DNA from 3 places in the Vibrio sp. F13 genome. Region 2 is predicted to be linked to each of the others. Evidence: predicted binding sites of a transcription regulator. Region 2 holds the regulator's gene; each other region holds the start of a gene.
The links. The regulator CRP, encoded in region 2, controls carbon source genes, mostly activating them, when cyclic AMP is high. The targets are predictions, from matches to a motif close to TGTGANNNNNNTCACA.
Positions count from the first base shown of each region.

Region 1: the regulator CRP is predicted to act here: its motif matches at 1,671-1,686, upstream of LMH68_RS10475 (CTP synthase).
Region 3: the regulator CRP is predicted to act here: its motif matches at 6,088-6,103, upstream of ectA (diaminobutyrate acetyltransferase).

Region 1 is NZ_CP170175.1:2,242,841-2,251,139, forward strand. It holds gene relA (GTP diphosphokinase) at 1-615, shown strand, start outside; gene mazG (nucleoside triphosphate pyrophosphohydrolase) at 823-1,620, shown strand; gene LMH68_RS10475 (CTP synthase) at 1,771-3,411, shown strand; gene eno (phosphopyruvate hydratase) at 3,493-4,791, shown strand; gene ftsB (cell division protein FtsB) at 5,193-5,474, shown strand; gene ispD (2-C-methyl-D-erythritol 4-phosphate cytidylyltransferase) at 5,474-6,175, shown strand; gene ispF (2-C-methyl-D-erythritol 2,4-cyclodiphosphate synthase) at 6,178-6,657, shown strand; gene truD (tRNA pseudouridine(13) synthase TruD) at 6,680-7,726, shown strand; gene surE (5'/3'-nucleotidase SurE) at 7,808-8,299, shown strand, end outside.
Region 2 is NZ_CP170175.1:2,060,431-2,068,729, forward strand. It holds gene LMH68_RS09410 (DUF1338 domain-containing protein) at 17-808, shown strand; gene crp (cAMP-activated global transcriptional regulator CRP) at 992-1,624, opposite strand; gene LMH68_RS09420 (phosphoribulokinase) at 1,864-2,733, opposite strand; gene LMH68_RS09425 (YheU family protein) at 2,811-3,023, opposite strand; gene LMH68_RS09430 (hydrolase) at 3,119-4,111, opposite strand; gene LMH68_RS09435 (TIGR02444 family protein) at 4,319-4,789, opposite strand; gene LMH68_RS09440 (ABC transporter ATP-binding protein) at 4,786-6,708, opposite strand; gene kefG (glutathione-regulated potassium-efflux system ancillary protein KefG) at 6,883-7,467, shown strand; gene kefB (glutathione-regulated potassium-efflux system protein KefB) at 7,454-8,299, shown strand, end outside.
Region 3 is NZ_CP170176.1:300,432-308,730, reverse strand. It holds partial or broken gene LMH68_RS16380 (arylsulfatase) at 1-1,598, shown strand, start outside; partial or broken gene LMH68_RS16375 (anaerobic sulfatase maturase) at 1,717-2,964, shown strand; gene LMH68_RS16370 (TetR/AcrR family transcriptional regulator) at 3,078-3,668, opposite strand; gene LMH68_RS16365 (QnrS family quinolone resistance pentapeptide repeat protein) at 3,989-4,645, shown strand; gene LMH68_RS16360 (hypothetical protein) at 4,808-5,023, opposite strand; gene LMH68_RS16355 (DUF5062 family protein) at 5,473-5,733, shown strand; gene ectA (diaminobutyrate acetyltransferase) at 6,200-6,733, shown strand; gene ectB (diaminobutyrate--2-oxoglutarate transaminase) at 6,769-8,034, shown strand; gene LMH68_RS16340 (ectoine synthase) at 8,048-8,299, shown strand, end outside.

The sequences.
Region 1 (8,299 bases), 180 kb from region 2:
GACGAACTCTATGCAGGTATTGGTAGTGGCGACTTGCGTATTAACCAAGTGGTTAATCACATCAATGCGCTAGTGAATAAGCCAACGGCGGAAGAAGAAGACAAGAAAGCGCTAGAGAAACTGCTTGAGTCGGAAAACAAGCCTGCACAACAGAGTCGTCCGAAGAAAGATGCGGTAGTGGTTGAGGGCGTTGATAACCTAATGACGCACCTAGCGCGTTGCTGTCAGCCAATCCCAGGTGATGTGATTAAAGGTTACATCACTCAAGGTCGTGGTATCTCAGTGCACCGCGCTGACTGTGAACAGCTAGGCGAGCTAAGCGTGCATGCGCCAGAACGTATCATTGATACCGTTTGGGGTAATGGCTTTGTCGGTTCATACATCCTAACGCTGCGTGTTGAAGCGCTAGAACGTAATGGCTTGTTGAAAGACATCACCTCACTGTTCTCGAATGAAAAGATCAGCGTGACCACAATGAAGAGCCGCATCGACTACAAGCGTCAGCTATCGGTAATGGATTTCGATTTGGAAGTGACCAATATTGAAATTCTGAGTCGCGTTACCAGCCGAGTAGAACAAATCAAAGATGTTATGTCAGTCAAAAGGTTGGGGTAGGCCAAAATACTATCCACGTCATTCCCTACAGTGAGGGACGAACGTGATAGGGAATCTCGTAAAGCGATTTGAGATCCCCAACTCGCTCATACTTCACTCTTGGAGATGACGAAAAATAGAAAGGTGAGTGGTTTTGGCTGCTCACCTTTTTTAGTTTTAAGAAAAGAATTAGATTAAAACAATCAAACAGAATAATAGGAAAGCACCATGAGCCACCCGATTGAACAACTAGAACAAATTATGACTAAGCTGCGCGATCCAGAAGGTGGCTGTCCTTGGGATTTAAAACAAAATTTTGAAACAATTGTCCCGCATACTATCGAAGAGACGTACGAAGTGGTGGATGCGATTCACAACAAAGATTGGCCGAACCTACAAGAAGAGTTGGGTGACTTGTTGTTTCAGGTGATCTTCTATAGCCAGTTAGCGAAAGAACAGGGGTTGTTTGAGTTCTCTGATGTGGTTGATGGCATTAACGAAAAGCTAACACGCCGCCATCCGCATGTGTTTTCTGATACCGAGTTTGCGAGCGATGAAGAAATTAATGCCAACTGGGAAGCTGAAAAAGCCAAAGAAAAAGCTCAGGCAGGCAAAACTCAAGAAAGTATTCTAGACTCAATACCAAACTCTCTACCTGCGCTTTCACGTGCTACAAAGATTCAAAAACAGGTAGCGAAATATGGCTTTGATTGGGACTCTATTGGCCCAGTGGCTAATAAGGTTTTAGAGGAAGTCGATGAGGTGCTGGAAGAGGCACTTCAAGTGACGCCAAATGAAGATTTGGTTGAAGAAGAGTTGGGAGACTTGCTGTTTGCGACGGTCAATTTGGTACGACATTTAGGTAAAAACCCAGAATCGGCACTCAATAAAGCCAATCTCAAGTTTTCGCGTCGCTTTAAAGGGGTGGAACAAAAAGTTCGTCAGCAAGATAAAAATTTGACTGACTTTTCACTACAACAGCTTGATTCCATGTGGGATGAAGTCAAAGTGGCGGAGAAAAGATAACCAAAGCTTTTATCATGAATTGATTTGAAGCAAAAAATAAAAAATAGCAGTGTGATAGATTTCACGTTGTGGCGATAAGGGGCTTCTGGTATATTTTCATCCCGTCCAGAAGTAGTCCATTTCCCTCATTCAACCAATTTCAGGTTAAACATGACGACAAATTACATTTTTGTTACTGGCGGGGTTGTATCCTCTCTAGGTAAAGGTATTGCTGCAGCATCTCTTGCAGCTATTTTAGAAGCTCGTGGTCTTAAAGTGACCATGATGAAGCTTGACCCTTACATCAACGTTGATCCAGGCACTATGAGCCCGACTCAGCACGGTGAAGTGTTCGTTACGGAAGATGGCGCTGAAACAGACCTTGACCTTGGTCACTATGAGCGATTCATTCGCACCAAGATGACTAAGCGTAACAACTTCACTGCAGGTCGTGTTTACTCAGACGTACTAGCAAAAGAGCGTCGCGGTGATTACCTAGGTGCAACTATTCAGGTTATCCCACACATCACTAACTCTATCAAAGAGCGTGTAATTTCTGGCGCAGCTGGCCACGATATCGCGATCGTTGAAGTTGGTGGTACGGTTGGTGATATCGAATCTCTACCATTCATGGAAGCGATTCGTCAGCTAGCAGTAGAACTAGGCCGTGAACGCGCAATGTTCATGCACCTTACTCTAGTGCCATACCTAGCAGCTGCGGGCGAAGTGAAAACTAAGCCAACGCAACACTCTGTAAAAGAGCTACTGTCTATTGGTATTCAGCCAGACATCCTAGTTTGTCGTTCAGACCGCAACATTCCTTCGAACGAGCGTAAGAAAATTGCTCTGTTCTGTAATGTGCAAGAAAATGCAGTTATTTCTATGCGCGATGTTGACTCTATCTACAAGATCCCTCAGCTTATTAAAGCTCAAGGTACTGATGAACTTGTATGTAAGCGTTTCGGCATCACAGCTCCAGAAGCAGACCTGTCTGAATGGGAACAAGTAATTTACGAAGAAGCTAACCCAACGGGTGAAGTGACGATTGGTATGGTTGGTAAGTACATTGAACTACCAGACGCATACAAATCAGTAAATGAAGCGCTAAAACACGCGGGCTTGAAAAATCGCCTAAGCGTTAATATTAAATACGTAGATTCACAAGACGTTGAGTCTCGTGGCGTAGAAGTTTTAGAAGGCCTAGATGCAATCCTAGTTCCTGGTGGCTTTGGTGACCGTGGTGTTGAAGGTAAGATTCTTGCTGCTCAATACGCTCGTGAAAACAAAGTACCGTACTTAGGTATCTGTCTAGGTATGCAAGTAGCACTTATCGAGTACGCTCGTAACGTTGCGAAAATGGAAGGGGCACACTCTTCTGAATTCTGTACTGAAACTAAGTACCCAGTTGTTGGTCTTATCACTGAGTGGACTGATGGCGAAGGTAAAGTTGAAGAGCGTACAGAAACATCTGACCTTGGCGGCACAATGCGTCTTGGTTCACAGCTTTGTCACCTAGCGAAAGGGACGAAAGCTTACGAATTATACGGTAGCGCGACGATCCATGAACGTCACCGTCACCGTTACGAAGTGAACAACAATCTTCGTCCACAAATCGAAAAAGCGGGCCTAAAAGTATCGGGTCTATCTGCGGACAAGAAACTGGTTGAAGTTATTGAGAACCCGAACCACCCATGGTTCGTTGCTGCTCAATTCCACCCAGAGTTCACTTCAACACCTCGCGATGGTCACCCATTGTTTGCAGGTTTCGTTAAAGCGGCTGGTGAGTTCCAGCGCGGCGAGTTAGAGAAGTAAAAAGGAATACAGGTAGCTGCGTAAGTTGTGCTGCTACCTTTAAATTTGACATTTATATATTCAACGAGAAGGAAACATTCAATGTCTAAGATCGTTAAAGTTCTAGGTCGTGAAATCATCGATTCACGTGGTAACCCAACTGTAGAAGCTGAAGTACACCTAGAAGGCGGTTTCGTAGGTATGGCTGCTGCTCCATCTGGCGCATCTACTGGTTCTCGCGAAGCTCTTGAGCTACGTGACGGCGACAAATCACGTTTCCTAGGTAAAGGTGTTCTTAAAGCTATTGAAGCTGTAAACGGCCCAATCGCTGAAGCTCTAGTTGGTACTGACGCTAAAGCACAAGCTGACGTTGACCAAATCATGCTTGACCTAGACGGTACTGATAACAAGTCTAAGTTCGGCGCGAACGCTATCCTAGCTGTATCTCTAGCTAACGCAAAAGCTGCTGCTGCTGCGAAAGGCATGCCTCTATACGAGCACATCGCTGAGCTAAACGGTACTGCTGGTCAGTTCTCTATGCCTCTACCAATGATGAACATCATCAACGGTGGTGAGCACGCAGATAACAACGTTGACATCCAAGAGTTCATGATCCAACCAGTTGGCGCTAAAACTCTTAAAGAAGGTCTACGTATCGGCGCTGAAGTATTCCACAACCTAGCTAAAGTTCTTAAGTCTAAAGGCTACAGCACTGCAGTTGGTGATGAAGGTGGTTTCGCTCCTAACCTTAAGTCTAACGCTGAAGCTCTAGAAGTTATCGCAGAAGCTGTTGCAGCTGCTGGTTACGAACTAGGTAAAGACGTTACTCTTGCTATGGACTGTGCAGCATCTGAGTTCTTCGACAAAGAAGCTGGTATCTACAACATGAAGGGCGAAGGTAAAACTTTCACTTCTGAAGAGTTCAACCACTACCTAGCTGAGCTAGCGAACAACTTCCCAATCGTTTCTATTGAAGACGGTCTTGACGAGTCAGATTGGGATGGCTTCAAGCACCAAACTGAACTTCTAGGCAACAAACTTCAAATCGTTGGTGACAATCTGTTCGTTACAAACACTAAGATTCTTGCTGAAGGTATCGAGAAAGGCGTAGCTAACTCTATCCTTATCAAGTTCAACCAAATCGGTTCTCTAACAGAGACTCTAGCTGCTATCAAGATGGCTAAAGACGCTGGCTACACTGCAGTAATCTCTCACCGTTCTGGCGAAACTGAAGATGCAACTATCGCTGATCTAGCGGTAGGTACAGCTGCAGGTCAAATCAAAACTGGTTCTATGAGCCGTTCTGACCGTGTTGCTAAGTACAACCAACTTATCCGTATCGAAGAAGCTCTAGGTTCTAAAGCTCCTTACAACGGTCTTAAAGAAGTTAAAGGTCAATAATTCGTCCTATTTGGCACTGTAGCTGCGTTAACTGCAGAAGATTCACTAAGTCACATAGGAAACTATGCTCCATAGCTGAATCTTCTTTGTTGCCTTGCTACAGCACCAACTAGTTAGAATTATGCACTAATACTTTTGAATGCCTCGCTTATGCGGGGCATTTTTTTGTCTGTAGAAAACTGAATGAAAGAAGCTCTAGGCTCTAAAGCTCCTCCTTGTCACATATAAAGTTCGTCATTCCCTAGACTGACGAAGGAAGGAGTAGGGAATCTCATTGTTTTCCTGACAATGACTCCCCGACTTATTGATTCCCTGACACCACATATCTCGCACCAATAAGCTCATTATGGTATATATGTGCCTTATTCTAGTTCCTTCTTTTTCAACCGGCGAAAGGTGTTATGCGAATTTTTGCTTTAGTACTGCTCATAGTGTTTGGCTGGCTACAACACACACTGTGGCTCGGTAAAAATGGTATCTCTGATTACTACGGTGTGAACAACGAAATCCAAGTTCAACAGCAAGTAAATGAAAAGCTGCATATTCGAAATGCAGAAATGTTTGCTGAAATTGACGATCTACGCCAAGGCTTAGACGCGATAGAAGAACGCGCACGTCATGAACTTGGAATGGTCAAAGAAGGTGAAACGTTTTATCGCATCATTGGTGAGGAATCCCATTAATGTCGACTCAACTTCAAAGCGTGATTGCCGTTGTACCTGCGGCGGGCGTCGGTAGCCGAATGAAGGCAGACCGCCCTAAGCAATATCTCAAGATTCACGACAAAACAATTTTAGAGCACACCATTGAGAAATTACTGTCTCACCCACAAGTCGCTCAAATTGTCGTTGCGATCAGCGATGATGACCCATACTACCCTGATCTTGCACTCAACCTGAACCCGCAAGTGATCAGAGTGTCAGGCGGAAGCGAGCGAGCGGACTCTGTACTCTCTGCGCTAAACTATATCGCTGAGCAGCAGCTTAGTGATTGGGTAATGGTTCACGATGCGGCAAGGCCGTGTGTTCAGCTAAGTGATATCGACAAGCTAATTTCCGGCGCGATGAGCCATGATGTGGGCGCTATTTTAGCGGCTCCAGTTCGTGACACGATGAAGCGCGGTGCCCAAGGGCAGATCGAGCATACCGTTGAGCGTGCCGATTTATGGCATGCACTTACGCCGCAAATGTTCAGAGCAAAGCCTCTGTGGAAGGCATTAAGTGAGGCGTTGCAACAAGGCGCTTCAATTACTGATGAAGCCTCAGCCTTTGAATGGAAAGGTTTATCGCCCGCTTTAGTGGCAGGGCGTTCAGATAATTTTAAGATTACTCAGCCTGAAGATTTAGCGCTTGCTGAGTTCTATTTAAGTCAGAATAAGGAATAATGATGATTCGTATTGGCCATGGCTTTGATGTACATAAGTTTGGTGGTGAAGGCCCGGTAATTATTGGTGGTGTAAGCATACCCTACGAGCAAGGTCTTATTGCACACTCAGACGGTGATGTTGCCCTTCATGCGTTGTGTGACGCTCTATTGGGTGCGATTGCTGCGGGTGATATTGGTCGTCATTTCCCTGATACCGATGACGAATGGAAAGGTGCGGATAGCCGTGAGCTACTGAAAGATGTTTACCGTCGAGTAAAAGAACAAGGTTACGTGATTGGTAATGCCGATATTACTATCATGGCGCAAGCTCCAAAGATGGCGCCTCATATAGACTCTATGTGCCAAGCTATTGCTCAAGACCTAGAAACCAGCATTAGCAATGTGAATGTAAAAGCGACGACCACTGAGCGTTTAGGTTTTACAGGTCGCAAAGAGGGCATCGCATGTGAAGCGGTGGTCCTAATTACTAAAAGTGCGTAAGCACCAACACGAAAAGAACAGCATGTCAGATATTTTATCTTCATTGGCTTATCTAAACGGTAAACCAACTGCGAAAGCAAAACTAAAAGCAAAAGCCGAACACTTTGTCGTTAATGAAGACTTGGGTTTTGAGTTTGCTGGTGAAGGCGAGCACCTAATGGTTCGTATTCGTAAAACTGGTGAAAACACGAGCTTCGTAGCAAACGAGCTGGCTAAAGCTTGCGGTGTTAAGTCGAAAGACGTGAGCTGGGCGGGTTTGAAAGACCGCCACGCTGTGACAGAGCAGTGGTTGAGCGTTCACCTACCGAAAGGTGAGCCTGAATTTTCAGGGTTCTTAGCACAATACCCAAGCATTGAAATCTTAGCGACAGCGCGACACAACAAAAAGTTACGTCCAGGCGATTTAGTTGGCAACCAATTTGAGTTGACCTTGTCTGAAGTAACGGATTGCGATGATGTGGTCAAGCGTTTGGAAAAAGTCGCTCAAGTGGGCGTGCCAAACTACTTTGGTGCTCAGCGTTTTGGCAATGAAGGTAACAACCTATCTGAAGCTCGTCGTTGGGGCCGCGATAACGTTCGTACTCGTAACCAGAATAAGCGCAGCTTGTACCTTTCTGCTGCTCGTTCGTGGATTTACAACCTGATCCTTTCAGACCGTATTGAGCAAGATGCGTTTGCATCAGCATTGGTTGGCGATATCGTGGTGAAAGACGGTGCTCAACTGGCAGTAACAGCAGACAACATTGAAGCTGTAAACCAAGACATTGCGAACGGTTCTGCTTTGATAACTGTTGCTTTGGCTGGCGATAATGCCTTACCAACGATTGATGAGTCTCAAGCTCTAGAACAGAAACACCTTGATGCTGAACCGGATCTAATGGCTCTGATTCGTGGTAACCGTATGCGTCATGATCGCCGTGAAGCGTCACTGAAACCAACAGACTTAACTTGGGAAGTGAACGAAGATAATGTCACGCTTAAGTTCTCTCTTGATGCGGGTTGTTTCGCAACAGCGATCGTTCGCGAATTGGTTGAAGAAGTACACGTAGAGAGAACCTACGAGCAATAACGATTCTGCTTGGAGCTGAGTCACTTGATATTGGAATTTAAGTGACTTGGCTTAGCATGGGAACAAAAGAAAGGATACAAGATGAAGATTTTACTCAGCAATGATGATGGTGTGCACGCTCAAGGTATTCATGAGCTGGCAAATGAGCTACGTGATCTTGCTGACGTTATCATTGTTGCCCCTGACCGTAATCGCTCGGGTGCGTCAAATTCATTAACTTTAGAACAGCCTCTGCGTGTTCAAGAGATTACTGAAAATACCTATTCGGTACAAGGAACACCGACCGACTGTGTGCATTTTGCGTTAAACGAACTGCTAAAGAATGACATGCCTGATCTGGTATTAACGGGCATTAATCACGGTGCTAACCTGGGTGATGACGTGCTTTATTCCGGCACGGTGGCTGCAGCAATGGAAGGGCATTTTCTAGGCGTTCAATCGGTAGCGTTTTCTCTGGTGGGAAAAAAACATTTTAAGACAGCGGCAGCGATTGCTCGTCGTATTGTCGAACAACATTTAGCAAACCCAATCCCGACCAACCGCTTGTTGAACGTAAACGTTCCTGATTTAGCC
Region 2 (8,299 bases):
TTGACAAGGAGTCACCATGACGCCCGATCTACTCTTTAAATCACTTTGGGACGATTACATTCACAGGCTTTGTCCATCGGCTGAGAAAGTGCATCACTTGCTGAAAGAAGACGAAGCGCTGATTAATGATCACATTGCATTGCGTACTTTCAATGTTGCTCCTTTGGGTATTGAAACATTAGCGAAGCCTTTCCTAGAGTTAGGCTATAAGGCGTGTGGCGACTACTTGTTTGAGAGCAAGAAGTTGGTGGCTAAGCATTACGAGCACCCAAATCCAAAACAACCAAAAGTGTTCATTAGTGAGTTGAAGGTAGAAGAGTGTTCAAGTGACTTGCAACAGATCGTTGCTAAGTTGGTTGAGCAAGTGGACTCAAGTAAGCTTCAAGGTCATGAGTTCTTGTTTGGTGGTCGTCTTTGGGATTTGAGCTTCGCTGACTTCCAAGTACTAGCGAAAGAGAGCGAATACGCGTCTTGGCTCGCGGCTCATGGATATGGTGCAAACCACTTTACGGTGAGTGTGAACCAGCTAAATGAATTTGATGAAGTGCAGGCGGTGAATGACTACCTGAGCGAGTCAGGCTTCACAATCAATGCATCTGGCGGTCAGGTTAAAGGCTCTCCAGAGGTCTTATTAGAGCAATCATCAACAATGGCAGACAAAGTCCCAGTTTCATTTGTTGAAGGCAATGAGATGATTCCTGGCGGCTTCTATGAGTTCGCTAAGCGTTATGCGATGGTCAACGGTGAGCTTTACACAGGTTTTGTTGCAGCATCAGCTGACAAAATCTTTGAGAGCACCAACGGTTAACAAAAGGTACGAGCACGGACTTTGTCCTAGAGATTCGAGTACGCTTCGCTTCGAGGAAGTTTACAAATAGGATTCTGTGAGTTTTTATCGTATCTCGCATCTGCTCTCTGGGTCTTCAGAAAACAAAAAAGCCACCAAATTCGCATTTGGTGGCTTTCAAATTTTTGGCTCAGTTAATCGAGATTAACGAGTGCCGTATACCACGATAGTTTTACCGTGTGCAGAAATTAGGTTCTGCTCTTCTAGCATCTTCAAGATACGACCAACGGTCTCACGAGAACAACCAACGATCTGGCCAATCTCTTGACGAGTGATCTTGATTTGCATGCCGTCAGGGTGAGTCATTGCATCTGGCTGTTTCGCTAGGTTTAGTAGCGTTTGAGCGATACGACCTGTTACATCAAGGAACGCTAAGTCACCAACCTTTTGGCTAGTTACTTGTAGACGGTTTGCCATTTGCGCTGAAAGGCGCATTAGGATATCTGGGTTCACTTGGATAAGTTGACGGAATTTCTTGAAAGAAATTTCAGCTACTTCACAAGGAGATTTAGCACGAACCCAAGCTGTACGCTCTTGGTCTTCTTCGAACAAGCCAAGCTCACCGATGAAGTCGCCTTGGTTTAGGTAAGAAAGAATCATTTCCTTACCTTCTTCGTCTTTGATAAGAACTGCCACAGAACCTTTAACGATGTAGTACAAGGTTTCTGCCTTTTCACCAGCATGAATCAAAGTACTTTTTGAAGGGTACTTATGAATATGACAGTGTGAAAGGAACCACTCTAATGTTGGATCGGTTTGAGGTTTACCTAGAACCATAATATCTCACTTCCTCTGCAGGGTATGCTTGCCGCTTTCCGTATTTTAGCTAAGCCTGGATTGACTTGTAGGATAAGAGCACTCGTTGAGTGCTGCAAGCTATCTTGTGTTTCGTTTAAGAATAGTATCCTTTTTCAGGTACTATTTCTTGATTTTAATCGTGACCAAGCTACGATTTTTTACGCAAAATTGTGCACATGATCACGGTATGAAAAGTAATCAACCAGAATGTCGTTTTGTTAACCTATTTTTCCGGTTTCGATGAGTTGTTGCAGGATTGGCCTCACAATGAGCTCCATAGCAAAACTCATCTTGCCGCCTGGCACTACTAGCGTGTTATGACGAGACATAAACGAGCCATCAATCATAGCCAGAAGGTAGGGGAAATCGACGTTTTTGATGCCACGCAAACGTATAACTACGAAGCTTTCGTCTAAACTTGGAATCCCTTTGGCGTTGAGAGGGTTAGATGTATCTACGGTTGGAACACGCTGAAAGTTGATGTGAGTGCGCGAAAATTGTGGGGTAATGTAGTTAAGGTAATCATCCATCGAACGAACAATGGAATCCATTACGGCTTCGCGTGAGTGGCCACGATCGCGGGTGTCACGAACGAATTTTTGAATCCACTCTAGGTTTACGATAGGTACCATGCCAATCAGCAAATCGACGTGTTGAGAAACGTTAATGTCGCCATCAACCACACCGCCGTGCAGGCCTTCGTAAAACATCACATCGGAGTTTTCAGGGATCTCCTGCCATGGCGTAAAGGTGCCTGGCATTTGATTGTAAGGCACGGCTTCATCGAAGGTGTGCAGGTAGCTTCGTACTTTACCTGTGCCTTCGTTACCGTATTTACGGAAGAACTCTTCTAGCGCACCAAAATCGTTGGCTTGTGGACCAAAGTAGCTGATGTGCTTACCTTGCTCGCGCGCTTTACGGATCTCGACATCCATCTCTGGGCGAGTGAAGCGATGGAAACTATCTCCTTCAACCCAAGCTGCCTTCACGTCCATCATATTGAACATTTTACGGAAGGCTTCTGAGGTGGTGGTGGTGCCGGCTCCAGATGAACCCGTCACCGCAATAATTGGATGTTTAGCGGACATGACAACCCTTGTCTTTTGAGTAACTTACTTGTTAGCAATCGTTTACCACTATAACACGGCTCCTTTATGAGCGCAGCTTAGAAGCGTTTTGTGACTTGAATATCAACGGTTTCATGGAGCTCAGAAAACACAATTCTGACTTCTCCTGAAGCTAATTGATGTTTCACTTGATCAATCTTGTTTTGCAGTGAAACCTCTACGTCGCCGTAGTCTGTGCCTTCACGCAGCACGAACTCTTTGATGAGGTTTTCCAGTGTCTCTGGCGCAATGTCTTGCCATGGGATGATCATAAATACTTCTCTCTTTTATGTTCATAAATAGGTTTATTGATGTAGAAATGCGTGTGCTTAGTATTGTTTTACTTCTATTTACTAAGGCTCGGTCATTATGCCGAATCTTGGATACTTTCATAGTAGGCAGGCAAGGCTTCTTCTAACCAAAACCTTGGCTTGAGTGTACTGCCAGTAATAAACCCAACATGGCCGCCTTTTTGAAACAGTCGATAATCGATGTTATCGGGCAGAACAAATTTTGGGATCACATCATCGGTCATGAAAGGGTCGTCTTTGGCATGAATGATCTGAGTCGGTAGTTTGATCTTATTGAGCTTAGGCAGAGCAGAACATTGCGCATAATAATCTTGGGCATTTTTGAAGCCGTGCAGAGGCGCAGTGATTCGTTCATCAAACTCATACAGTTTGGTGATGTTCTTGATGGCTTCAGCGGTGATGCCAAGTTTTTCCTGCAGCAGGTTAACCTTTTTTAGCGCATTCGATTTTAGAGAGTTGAGCAGGTACTTCTTATAGAGCTTGGAGAAACCACGCTCAATACGACTAGAGCAACACGCTAAGTCAAAAGGAGCAGATACGATGGTCGCCGCCGACAGCAATGGGTCGTCTGCGTACTCAGCCAAATAGTTCGCCAGCATGTTTCCACCTAAAGATATGCCAACCGCAACCTTAGGGTTATTCGGAAACTGGGCGTGCAGGTGTCTTAGAAAAAAGCGCGCATCTTCGACTTCACCTGAATGGTAAGCGCGAGCCAGGCGATTGGGTTTTCCGCTGCAGCCTCTGAAGTGCATCATCACGGACAACCAACCATCTTTAGCAAACGCATTCATTAATCCATTGGCATAAGGGCTCTCAAAGCTACCTTCTAAACCGTGGAATAGAACGAATATCGGCTTGCTACTGCGATCATTTTTATTTGAGGTGTCACCGTCTGGTGATTCGCTCCAAGCAAGATCAAGAAAGTCACCATCGGGTGTTTCTAAGGTTTGCCAGTGAGGATGAAACAGCGCCTGCTTCCTAATAAACCGTGGCACTAAGGTTTGTAAGTGCGGATTAGAGAGACCAGCAGCTGCGGTAAATATTGTCATAAAAACGATCCATGCTTCTTTATACGGGTTTTGATAACGTGTTGAGTTTGTAACGAAACGCCCACGTTTTTATTTGAGCTTGGTTGATTCTCGGCATAAGCGCAAGGCTTCACTTATACGAGATACAAAAACAGACTATGGGTAACCGTTTGAATAATATCAAGGTTAAGCTTGGATCTTGATTGAATAAAAGGGAAAGAGAACGAGCTAGGGCTGTGGTGCTGGTTCAGAAAAAGCGTCGCAGAGGTTTTCAGCCCCTAATAAACGACAGTACTGAAAAGTGAGCGGTGATTGCTGGTTAGCGTACAGTTGTAGGGAGTTTATACAGTCGACCAGATCGGACTGTTGTTGCTTTTCAAGCTGTAACTCAAACTTTAGCGCTTCACGGTATAGAGAGTCGACAACGTGTGCTTTGAGATGTTTACGTAGCTCTCGATAGCTATGAAGCAGGGTTTCAGAGCGGCTTAAACACTGTTGAACTTTATGCCACTCTTCTTCAGCAAAAGACAATTGCTGCTCATCAAGCCATTTGAGAAGCAGCAGTAGATTGACGTTGCCGTGGAACTGGTTTTGCAAAGCTAAGCACGCATCCTTTACACCGCGCACACTGTAATACTGAAGGCTAAATTGCCATAGTCGTTCCAGTGTTAGTGATATTGGGGCGTGCTCTGGGCTCATAAGCTATCCATATCCTGTTCCATCTGCTCAAGCTCTTCTTGAGTGGACATCCAATCCATTTCAACTTCTTCTAGCTGTGACTTACTGCTCGCTTGGAGAGCGAGTACTTTATTCAGTTTAGCCTTATTTTCAGCTTCATACAGTGATGTGTCGGATAATTCTTGCTCAGCTTCTTCAAGAGCCTGCGTTAATTTATCCATCTGCTTTTCAAATTGAGTGAGCTTTTTACGAAGTGGTGCCGTCAGTTTACGGAACTCGGCTTCTTTACGTTTCTGCTCTTTTTTCGCTGCTGCACTGTTGGCGCCGTCTTTGGCTGGTGCCAATGCTTGTGCTTCTTTGCGCTCAACTTTCTGTTGCTCGGTTAGCCACTTGTAGTAATCGCTTAAGTCACCATCAAACGGTGCGACTTGGCGGTCGTGTACAAGGTATAAATCATCGGTAGTTGCACGCAGTAGGTAACGGTCGTGCGATACGATAACCATTGCGCCTTCAAACGTCTGCAGGGCAAAAGTCAGCGCTTGACGCATGTCGAGATCCAAGTGGTTGGTTGGTTCATCGAGTAGCAACAGGTTTGGTTTTTGCCATACCAGTAGCGCTAATACTAAACGCGCTTTTTCACCACCTGAGAAGGGTGCTACTTTATCAAGTGCTTTTTCACCTTGGAAACCGAAGCTACCTAGGTAATCACGCAATTGTTGCTCGGTGTGTTTAGGGGCAATCTGCATCATGTGCTGCAGCGGTGTTTCTTCTGGGTGCAACGTTTCTAACTGGTGCTGTGCAAAGTAACCAATCTTAACGCCTTGCGAATAACTCAGTTCACCGCCTTGCTGTTTCAGTTCGCCAGAAAGCAGTTTAATCAGTGTTGATTTACCAGCGCCATTTCGGCCAAGCAAACCAATACGACTGCCCGGTACTAGGTTCAAGCGAATCTTTTCTAGAATCAGATTGTCATCATAGCCCGCTGATACTTCATCCATCATCATGATTGGGTTTGGTAGTGCGTCTGGTTCTCTAAATTCAAAGCTGAATGGATTATCAAACTGAGCAGGCAGCACTTGTTCCATTTTCTCTAGCGCTTTAATACGGCTTTGCGCTTGGCGAGCCTTTGAAGCTTTGTAACGGAAACGGTCAATGTAGCTCTGCATGTGAGACATCTGTTTCTGCTGCTTTTGGTACATCGCTTGTTGCAGAATCAGTTTTTGCGCTCGTTGGGTTTCGAACGATGAGTAGTTACCCGTGTACTCATTGAGCTGTTGGTTTTCAACGTGCACGATGCGGTTGACGATAGGGTCTAAGAAGTCTCTATCGTGCGAGATAAGCACTAGCGTGCCAGGGTAGCTTTGTAACCAACGCTCGAGCCACATTACTGCGTCTAAATCCAAGTGGTTGGTAGGCTCATCGAGTAGCAGTAGGTCACTGCGACACAGTAGGGCTTGCGCTAGGTTCAAACGCATACGCCAACCACCTGAGAATTGAGTCAGGTTCCATGTCATTTGTTCTTGGCTAAAGCCTAGGCCATCCAGTAACTCGGCAGCACGTGCCTTTATGCTGTAACCACCAATGGTTTCAATCTTGCCGTGGATCTCTGCTACCAATGTGCCATTGTCGGCTTGTTCAGCTTTCTCTAGTTGATCTTCAAGGCCGCGGTATTCACGGTCGCCATCAATCACGTATTCAATTGCTGTTCTTTCTAATGCAGGTGTTTCTTGAGCAACCCAAGCCATTTCCCAATGGGCTGGTTTACTGAATGAACCCGCATCAATAGACAGTTCGTCCTTAATTAAGGCGAATAGCGTAGATTTACCACAGCCGTTTTTACCAACCAAACCGATCTTGTCGCCAGGGTGAAAAGTCGCAGATGCTTGGTCGAGGAGTGGCTTACCGCCGCGTAGCAATTGAATATCAGAGAAAGTAATCATAATTGAAATAGCATAGAAATTAGAGGTGAACAGACGCCTGCATAGTAGGCTGAAACCAGATAAAAGTCGATCACAATGCAATTTGCGTTATGATGCCAATAACATATTAATAACTTTTGCTTAAATTCTTGTGGCCTTGCCACCGTTTAGCCCTCAAAGGAATGTTTCAAAGGAATGAGTAATACTCCCTCGACAGACAAAGTCGTGCCAAAGGTGTTGATCATCTACGCGCACCCAGAGCCGCAAACCTCTATTGCTAATCAGATGATGGTTAAGAAGGTAGAGTCGCTCGGTCATGTCAAAGTTCATGATCTCTACGCCATCTACCCAGACTTCTTTATCGATGTGCCTTATGAGCATGAATTGCTCCTTCAATACGATGTGATCGTGTTTCAGCATCCTCTGTTTATGTATTCCTGCCCTTCATTGTTAAAAGAGTGGTTTGATCGCGTGTTAGGCAAGGGTTTTGCGTTTGGTGAGCAGAGCGCACTTAAAGGCAAACACTGGCGCAGTGTGATTACTACCGGTGGTAAAGAAGAGGCGTTTGGTGCCGCAGGCTATAATAAATATCCATTACAAGAGATCTTGCAACCATTCGAGCTTACCGCTGCTTTGTGTCAGATGAATTGGATATCCCCTTTGGTTTTACACTGGGCACGAAATGTCTCCGATATGACGCGTTACCAACACGCCGAAGCGTATCGAAATTGGTTGCGAGACCCGCTACAAGATATAGGAGCAGATGATGGCTCTGACTAATGATTTTCTACAAAGTAGCGTTATATTTTTAGCGGCTGCTGTGGTTGCGGTTCCTATCGCACAGCGCGCCGGTTTGGGTTCAGTACTTGGTTACTTATTAGCGGGCGTGGCAATTGGCCCATGGGGGCTTGGCTTAATCAGTGATGTCGAAGCGATTCTACACTTCTCCGAATTCGGGGTGGTACTGCTGCTCTTCTTGATTGGTCTCGAACTTAATCCGAAAAAACTGTGGCAGATGCGAGCGCCGATTCTAGGACTCGGTGGCGCACAAGTGCTGATCACCACTCTGATTATTACCGCCATCGCCTGTCTATTTGGATTAACTTGGCAAACCAGCCTGGTAATAGGTATGGGTTTAGCGTTGTCTTCGACAGCCATTGCTTTACGCGTTATTGAAGAGCGAGAACTTGGTGGTAAAGAAGCCGGGCAGTCAGGCTTTGCAGTACTGCTTTTCCAAGATATAGCTGTTATCCCTATGTTGGCGATGCTGCCTTTGCTCGCTGGCAATACGGGCGGCAGTTGGGCTGACATGCTGTGGATGCTAGGCGGTGTGATTGGTCTGCTGGTCGGTGGTCACTTCTTGTTGAGGCCACTGTTCCGATACGTAGTGATGAGCGGTGTCCGTGAGCTTTTCACGGTTGCAGCGTTGTTATTGGTGATTGGTATTGCTGTGATCATGCAACGGATTGGCTTGTCGATGGCATTAGGTACCTTCCTAGCGGGCGTACTTCTGGCTGAAAGTGAATATCGACACGAGCTTGAGATCGCGATTGATCCATTCAAAGGTTTACTGCTTGGTCTGTTCTTTATCTCTGTGGGTATGGCGGTAAAC
Region 3 (8,299 bases), on a different replicon from region 2:
GCGGATACCCCAAACCTAATGGCGCTGGCTGAAGAGGGGTTAAGTTTACTAACTTTCACGCGTGCCCAACGTCATCGGTAACGCGCTCTATGATGCTAACCGGAGCAAACAGCCATGAGGTTGGGCTAGGCACCTTCGACTATGCCGTCTATCCGGGCGCGATTGGTAAGCCGGGTTATGAAGGTTATCTCACCAAGAAAGGTGTTACGGTCGCAACGCTGCTTGAAGAGAGCAGCTATAACACTTACCTCTCTGGTAAATGGCATTTAGGACACGAGGATGGCTTCTTACCTGATGATCGAGGTTTTGGTGAGAGTTACGGTATTTTAGCGGGCGGTTCGAATCACTTTAACCGAGATATGATGTTCCCGGCCAAAAACGCTGCGACAGCGGATGCGCTGCAAAAAGGCGATATTCCCGGCGTCGAAGTTGAGCCAACTTACCGCAACGGTGAAGTGGTTGAGGATAAATACAAAGGCGAATACTCAGACCAAGTTTACACCAACGAGATCATCAAGATGATCGACAGCAAAAAAGACGACGGTAAGCCTTTCTTCGCTTACGTCCCATTCACCGGTATTCACCTGCCACTGCAAGCGCCTGAGTCTGCTTATCAAGATAAAGTCGATTACTACGTTGAACATGGTTGGGACTCGGTTCGAGAAGATCGTTTCGAACGCATGAAACAGATGGGCGTGATTCCTAAAGAGGCCGAGATTTCAGGACGCAATTCATTAAGCCGCCCTTGGGACTCGCTCTCAGAGAAAGAACAAAAGTGGTACGGCAAGAAAATGGCTGTGGCGATGGGCATGATGGAAATGCAGGACCAACAAGTCGGTCAGATAGTCGATTATCTGAAAGAAATCGGGGAATACGATAATACCTACATCATGTATCTAGCGGATAACGGCCCAGAAGCGGAGGATATTACCGGTGAAAACATCAGTGACCTGATCCGAACGTGGACCGCTCATCACTTCGATAATTCGACCGAAAACTTAGGTAAGGCGAACTCCAGTGTGTCACTTGGTCCTGAGTGGGCAAGCGCTTCAACCGGCGGCCTATCTTGGTACAAAGCTTACACAGCAGAGGGCGGTATCCGTGTGCCGTTTATCGTTAAGCCAGCCAAAGCGCTTTTAGAAGGTGAAGATGCGTTACAGCCGGGAACTCAAACAGATGACTTATCCCAAGTGAAAGACATTGCAGCCACGATTCTTGAAATTGCAGAGGTAGAGCATCCAGGAACGGAATATCAAGGTCGAGAAGTCGCGCCGATGAGTGGTGTGAGCTTGTTGCCTTACTTCAAAGGGGAAACGGCAGAGGTGCACAGTGCCGATAATGCGATTCCATTTGAATTGTTTGGTAGCGGGATTTTGCTAAAAGGTGATCATAAGATCATTCGAATCTCTACGGGAATGGGTGGCGACAGTGAGTGGCACTTATACAACACTAAGAAAGACCCAGCCGAGCAACATGACTTGAGAAATGAAATGCCAGATCTGTTCCTTGAAATGGTCGCTGAATATCAAGAGTACGAAAAAGCGCAAAACATCGTCCCGGTTGACGAAGCGTGGAACCCGTTTGAAAACGTGAAATAGAGGAAAAAATCACTCGGCCAACCTAATGCCATCAAGCTTGGTTGGCCGATGAACACCGTGTAAAGGAATTGCGAATTGTTTTGGCTAATACAATAACTTTTACATCGAGGCACTCTTCATGACGACATTATCGCAATCAAATTTGAGTTCAGTTCCGCAGTTCAATGGCAAAGCACACAGCAAACTTCAGGCGTTAGCAAAACCGATTGGGGCGGTGTGTAATATCAGTTGCACCTACTGTTATTATTTAGAAAAACAACAGCTGCTTGATTACCCAAAAGGCTCTCAATATACGATGGATGAAGTTCTATTAGAGCGTTATATCAAGCAGTACATAGAAGGGCAGAATACGCCTGAAATCATCTTTTCTTGGCATGGTGGAGAACCTACTTTGTTGGGGCTTGAGTACTTTCAAAAGGTCGTCGAGCTGCAGAAAAAATATTGTCCTAGCTACAGTAAGATCAGCAATGACCTTCAAACCAACGGCACGTTACTGAATGATGCGTGGTGTGAGTTCTTCAAGAACAATGACTTTATCATTGGCGTGAGTATTGATGGACCAGAGCACCTACATAATCACTACCGAACTAACCGTGCAGGCAAAGGCACTTTTTCTCAAACAATGCGTGGCATTCGCTACTTGAAACAACATAACGTCGAGTTCGCGACTCTAAGCTGCGTGAATGATGTGACAGGTAAGTATCCATTAGAGGTCTATCGCTTTCTACGCGATGAAGTGGGTTCGAAGCAATTGCAGTTTATTCCTGTCGTCGATAAGCGCGAAGCTCACACCAACAATAAATGGTTGAGCAACCAACAAGCGGTCATTCCCGTATCAGGCGAGGTTGAACCGTGGAGTGTCGGCTCTGCGCAATGGGGACAATTCCTCACTACCGTTTTTGATGAGTGGTTTGAACACGATTTTGGTCGAGTGTTAGTGCCGTACTTTGAAAATTTTGTCGGTGTATGGATGGGCAGAGAAAGCACCATGTGTACGCTGAGTGAGATCTGCGGAAAAGGGTTAGCAGTTGAACCTAATGGCGATGTGTACTCATGTGACCATTATGTCTTTCCTGAATTTCAGTTAGGTAATATTCAGGAACAAGCACTTTCAACTTTAGCCTTTTCGCCAAAGCAGCAGAGTTTTGGGTTCGCCAAACAGAAGTCTCTGCCGAAACAATGCCAAGCCTGTGAGTTTTAATTTGCATGTCATGGCGAATGCCCCCAAAACCGTATCATCACAAGCCGAGATGGTGAGGCGGGGTTAAATTATCTCTGTGAAGGTTGGCTGAGCTTCTTCAAGCATATCGACCCTGTTATTAAGGACTTATTCAAAGCCAATAATATCCCGTCTCGTCTGGGGTAACGGAGTAAGCGTGAATGGATTCAATCTAGATTTAAAGTTAGATAAAAGGCTCGCTAAATTGTGCGAGCCTCTTGGTATTTGGTATTTGGTATTTGGTATTTGGTAACGGGTATCTAGTCAGCCGATTCTTGGGCTGGGCTCATGGCGAGAAGAGTCTCTTCCATGGCATTGTTTAGAATCGAACGGTTACGCTGCATGGCGGCCATGAGCGTTGAGCCAAGCCATAAACCATAAAGCGTTCGAGATAGCGATTCGGGCTCTGCGATAGTGAAATCACCGGCCTCATTGCCTTCTTCAAACAGCTTTGCCATACGCAGGATTATCTTTTCTGCGCCTTCTGCCATGGTCGATTGCAACGGGTTTGCAGACCCAGATACTTCTCCCGCCAGTTTTACGACAAGACATTGGATATTGAAGTCTTCAGTCAGTTTCGACGCACACCAAAACTCGAAATAGGCTTTAACGCGGTCACGACGAGAAAGCGATTCATCACTTAAAAAGTCATCCAGCTTAGCGAGATGCTCATCAAAGTAGTTAGTAAGAAGGATCTCACCAAAGTGCTCTTTGGATTTAAAGTAGTGGTAAAAAGAACCCTTCGTGCCTTCCGCTTGGTTGATGATCTTCATCAGGCCAACACCAGCAAACCCGTGTTCATTAATAAGGCTAAATCCTGCATCGAGCATAGCTTGTCGCATGTCTTTCATTGCTCTTACTCTTTATGCTGAGAATGAGGAATAGTGTAACGAGCAACATACCAACCGTCCAGTCTAGCGCGTTAGGACGCGGTCTATAATTGACTCGTTTCGTCAAAGTAACTTTTTCTCTTATTGGCACTTCTAAGCGACAAAACTTTTTTCAAGATAAGCACATCCTATAAATCGAAAATAACAACCTTAAAGGGCCTGTTTGGTGCCTTAAAATGGCTAAATTTGGGTGTTTTAAGTTGCTGTTTTTGTTCGTTTTTAATTTGGTGTTTTCTTAAGATCGCAATGGTAGTCTTAGCTTAATTTCTTTAGGGGGCTAAATGGACACCAATAACAGCACTTATCATCACCACAATTTTGCTCAGCAAGACTTATCAGAGCTTACATTTACAGCCTGTACGTTTATCCGTTGTGATTTCAGACGTTCGAACTTACGTGATGCAACGTTTATTAACTGTAAGTTTATCGAACAAGGCGATATTGAGGGATGCCACTTCGATGTTGCAGATTTGCGTGATGCAAGTTTTCAGAACTGTCAGTTGGCGATGGCGAATTTTAGCAACGCGAATTGCTACGGTATTGAGTTACGTGATTGTGACCTGAAAGGGGCGAACTTTACTCGTGCTAACTTTGCCAACCAGGTAAGCAATAGAATGTATTTTTGCTCCGCGTATATTACGGGCTGTAACCTGTCATACGCCAACTTGGAGCAAGCTTGTTTAGAGAAGTGTGAGTTATTTGAAAACCGCTGGATAGGTACTTACCTTGGGGGAGCGTCACTAAAAGAGTCTGATCTCAGCCGAGGCGTGTTCTCGGAAGATGTATGGGGGCAATTTAGTATGCAAGGGGCGAATTTATGCCATGCTGAATTAGAAGGGTTAGATCCTCGCAAAGTAGATACAACAGGAATCAAAATTGTCGCGTGGCAACAAGAACAACTGCTTGAAACCATGGGTATTGTGGTAATGCCTGATTGATAGCTGTAATTTCTAACTACAGGCTATTTGGAATATGTAAGAATTCGCTATAGAAGAAAAGCCCAAAGCTAATAACTTTGGGCTTTTCCGTATTTGGTAACCAGCATTTTATAATGAATTTTTAAAAAGAGAATGCTTGGTGATAGAGAACTGATTGGTTGATTAATGCATGCCTGAGCGCATTTTGTCGGCGAGCGCAAAGAAGACAAAAACGACGAAACAGACTAGAGCAGCACACAGTGAAGTTAAGATGGTTGTGGCGTCTTTTGAAATCAATGGAATGGTGATAGAAGCTAGCGCTATCAACATAACAAGGATATGAACAATTCGACCCGGAATTGGATTTTTATGACAGAATGAAGCCCAGAGGTAACGCATTTTCAACACCAGTATAAAATTAGTGGTTTTATTCTATTTTCTTAGTGAGTATTTTGTAAATAACAATTGGTTACAATTGGTTGTAAATATGATCTAAGTCGAATTAGTATTAAACCAGTTAAATAACAGAAGTTTATTGATCTTTTATTGAATTTTAACTTTCAAAATGAACATCATAATATTCCGTATTCTTTGGAATGCTAAGTCAAATATTATTCGAATTTTTGTTTTTTGACTTAAGATCTCATTTATTGAGTGTTCTGTTAAGAGACGCGTTTGCGTACAGGTATTGGTGGCGTAACTATCAAGCGAATTAGAGTCATCCTAGAGCCTGTTATTCGTTTTATGTTATTTATCAAAGTGACTCCTCAAATTGAGAGCGAAGTAATCTTGTGAATTTTTCGGTTTGATATACTCAATATTCATTCGATAAAGATGATGGAGATGATATGTCGAAAACCGCGAAGATCATTAATGAAGATAAGCTGGTAAAAAAAGCAGTTGAAGTCGGTTTTAAGATGGCTAAGCTACAAGGTTTTGATTTGCCAAATTCATCCCAACCGATAAAGGTTAAAGCGGTGTACTTGTTCCTTGTTGAAGTCAATCAGATCACACCGTTACCGGACGATAAGCTTGATGGCGCGAACATCAAGAAGCGTTTAGCACTCTGGCTTCATAAGGCACTGCCGGACAATGACCCGCTGAAGTAAACCTTTTCCAAGTTGATATTTCTGGACTCGTTTCCTCTGAGTTCATTATTCATCGATATGTTAGATAAGAAACCTAGCGAGCTCTCGCTAGGTTTTTTTGTTTTTGAGGCCGATATTTTAATAGTGGATAGCGAGTCACTGCCATTCGAAGCGTTGTTATCTACTCGATAGAATGTTCAACACTGAGAGTGTTGGTGATTTATGCCGCTTGATTGGCAATCTGAGCACATAATTTACTAATGACTCTAACCTTCTTTTGACGCTTATTCGGTTAAAGACATTTTCTTAAGATCTCCACCAATCAAATACATTAGAACTCAAAGTATTATTTAATTCATGTTGACCGCTATTAAATGTGATACAGATCACTAATTTTTGTTTTTTAAAGTTAAGGTGTTGATCTTAGTAGGGGGTAAATGCTCATAATAAAAAGGAATTTAATTAGAGTTCAAAGGAATTTCTCCGTATGATTACATCAGCGCCTTGGGTGTTGTGTCCAGAAGTGATAGAAAAAACGAGTGAAGAATGGAGTTTTCGCGAGCCCAAAGCTTCAGATGGCAACGACATTTATCGACTGATTTCAGAATGTCCGCCACTAGACACCAACTCGTCATATTGCAATTTTTTGCAATCCACTCACTTTAGTAAAACTTGTATTTTGGTTGAGAACAAAGGTGAGCTTGCGGGCTTTATCTCGAGTTATCAAAAACCGAGTGAGCCTAATGTTCTCTTTATTTGGCAAGTTGCAGTTGCCCCTCGATTTAGAGGTCACTCTTTAGCTTACAAGATGTTGAACAGCTTACTTCGTCGAGAGTGGCTGAAGAGTATAGAAGCTATTGAAACAACCATTACTAAGTCAAATCAAGCGTCTTGGGCACTCTTTAAAAAGCTAGACGCAAAAAATAGTAGCACTGGAAAAGTGACCACTTTCTTAGATGAAAATGTTCATTTTAAAGGGCTGCACGATACTGAGTATTTGTATCGAATACCCCTTAAATAATCATTAACTTATAGGAATCAAATAACGGCCTTATCATGGATATTTTTAAAAAGCAGGAATCTAACGTACGTTCATACTCGAATAGTTTTCCAGTCACTTTTGCTAAATCAAAAGGCTGCTGGCTTGAAACAAAACAAGGTGATCGTTACCTCGATTTTCTTGCTGGAGCAGGATCTCTCAATTACGGTCATAACAATCCAATACTTAAGCAAGCTTTACTTGAGTATATTGAAATGGATGGAATTACACATGGCTTGGATATGCATTCAGAAGCCAAAGCTGAATTCCTAGAAGCTCTTAGTCGCTTTATTTTGGAACCTCGAGCATTAGATTACAAAGTTCAATTTACCGGCCCGACAGGAACAAATGCGGTTGAGGCAGCGATTAAGTTGGCGAAAAAAGTAAAAAGTCGAAGCAGTATTGTTGCATTTACCAATGGTTTTCATGGTTGTACGGCGGGTGCATTGGCTGCTACAGGCAACCAACACCACAGGCAAGGTGCGGGCTCAAATCTCAACAACGTTACGCGTTTGCCATTTGAAGGTTACGCTGGAATCGATGGTTTAAAATTATTTGAAACGATGTTAACCGATAATTCCGCTGGTATGGATAAACCTGCTGCCGTTTTATTGGAAACGGTTCAGGGTGAAGGTGGGTTAAATGTCGCTTCAAATGAGTGGCTACAGAAGTTAAGCAAAATCTGTAAAGCCCACGATATCCTACTTATTGTGGATGATATTCAAGCCGGTTGTGGTCGAACAGGAACGTTTTTTAGCTTTGAACCTTCAGGTATAAAACCAGATATCGTTACGCTATCTAAGTCGATAAGTGGTTATGGCTTACCGATGGCTGTGGTTTTATTAAAGCCTGAACTAGACAAGTGGGAGCCGGGAGAACACAACGGCACCTTCCGTGGTAACAACCATGCGTTCATTACTGCTGCTAAAGCGTTAGAAATGTATTGGTCAAATGATGATTTTGAAAATCATATTCAACGTAGCTCAAGCATGGTCGATGATGTCATTCAACGCAATCTCAAGCGTTTCCCTGAGCTATTTGTTCAACGCAAGGGACGCGGAATGATGATTGGCATTGAATGTAAAGATGGGAACACAGCTGATGAGATTGCAAAAGTGTGTTTTGACAAGGGCATGGTAATTGAGACCGCAGGTCCAAACGATGAAATCTTGAAGTTCTTTTGTCCATTAACCATTTCAGAATCGGAATTGATGCAAGGTTTAACTATTTTCGAAGACTCAGTTGAAGTGGTAGCAACCAAGCATTTCAAGAAAGCATCGTAATAGGGAGAGTAAAATGATTGTTAGAACACTTGATGAATGTCGTAATAGTGAAAGACGTATTGTATCGGATAACTGGGAAAGCACTCGCATGTTATTGAAAGATGACAATATGGGATTTTCTTTTCATATCACAACAATTTACGAAGCGACAGAAACACATATCCATTACCAAAACCACTTGGAGTCTGTGTTTTGTATGAGTGGTGAAGGGGAGATTGAAGTCGTTGGTGGTAAAACTTACCCAATCAAACCCGGTACGTTGTAC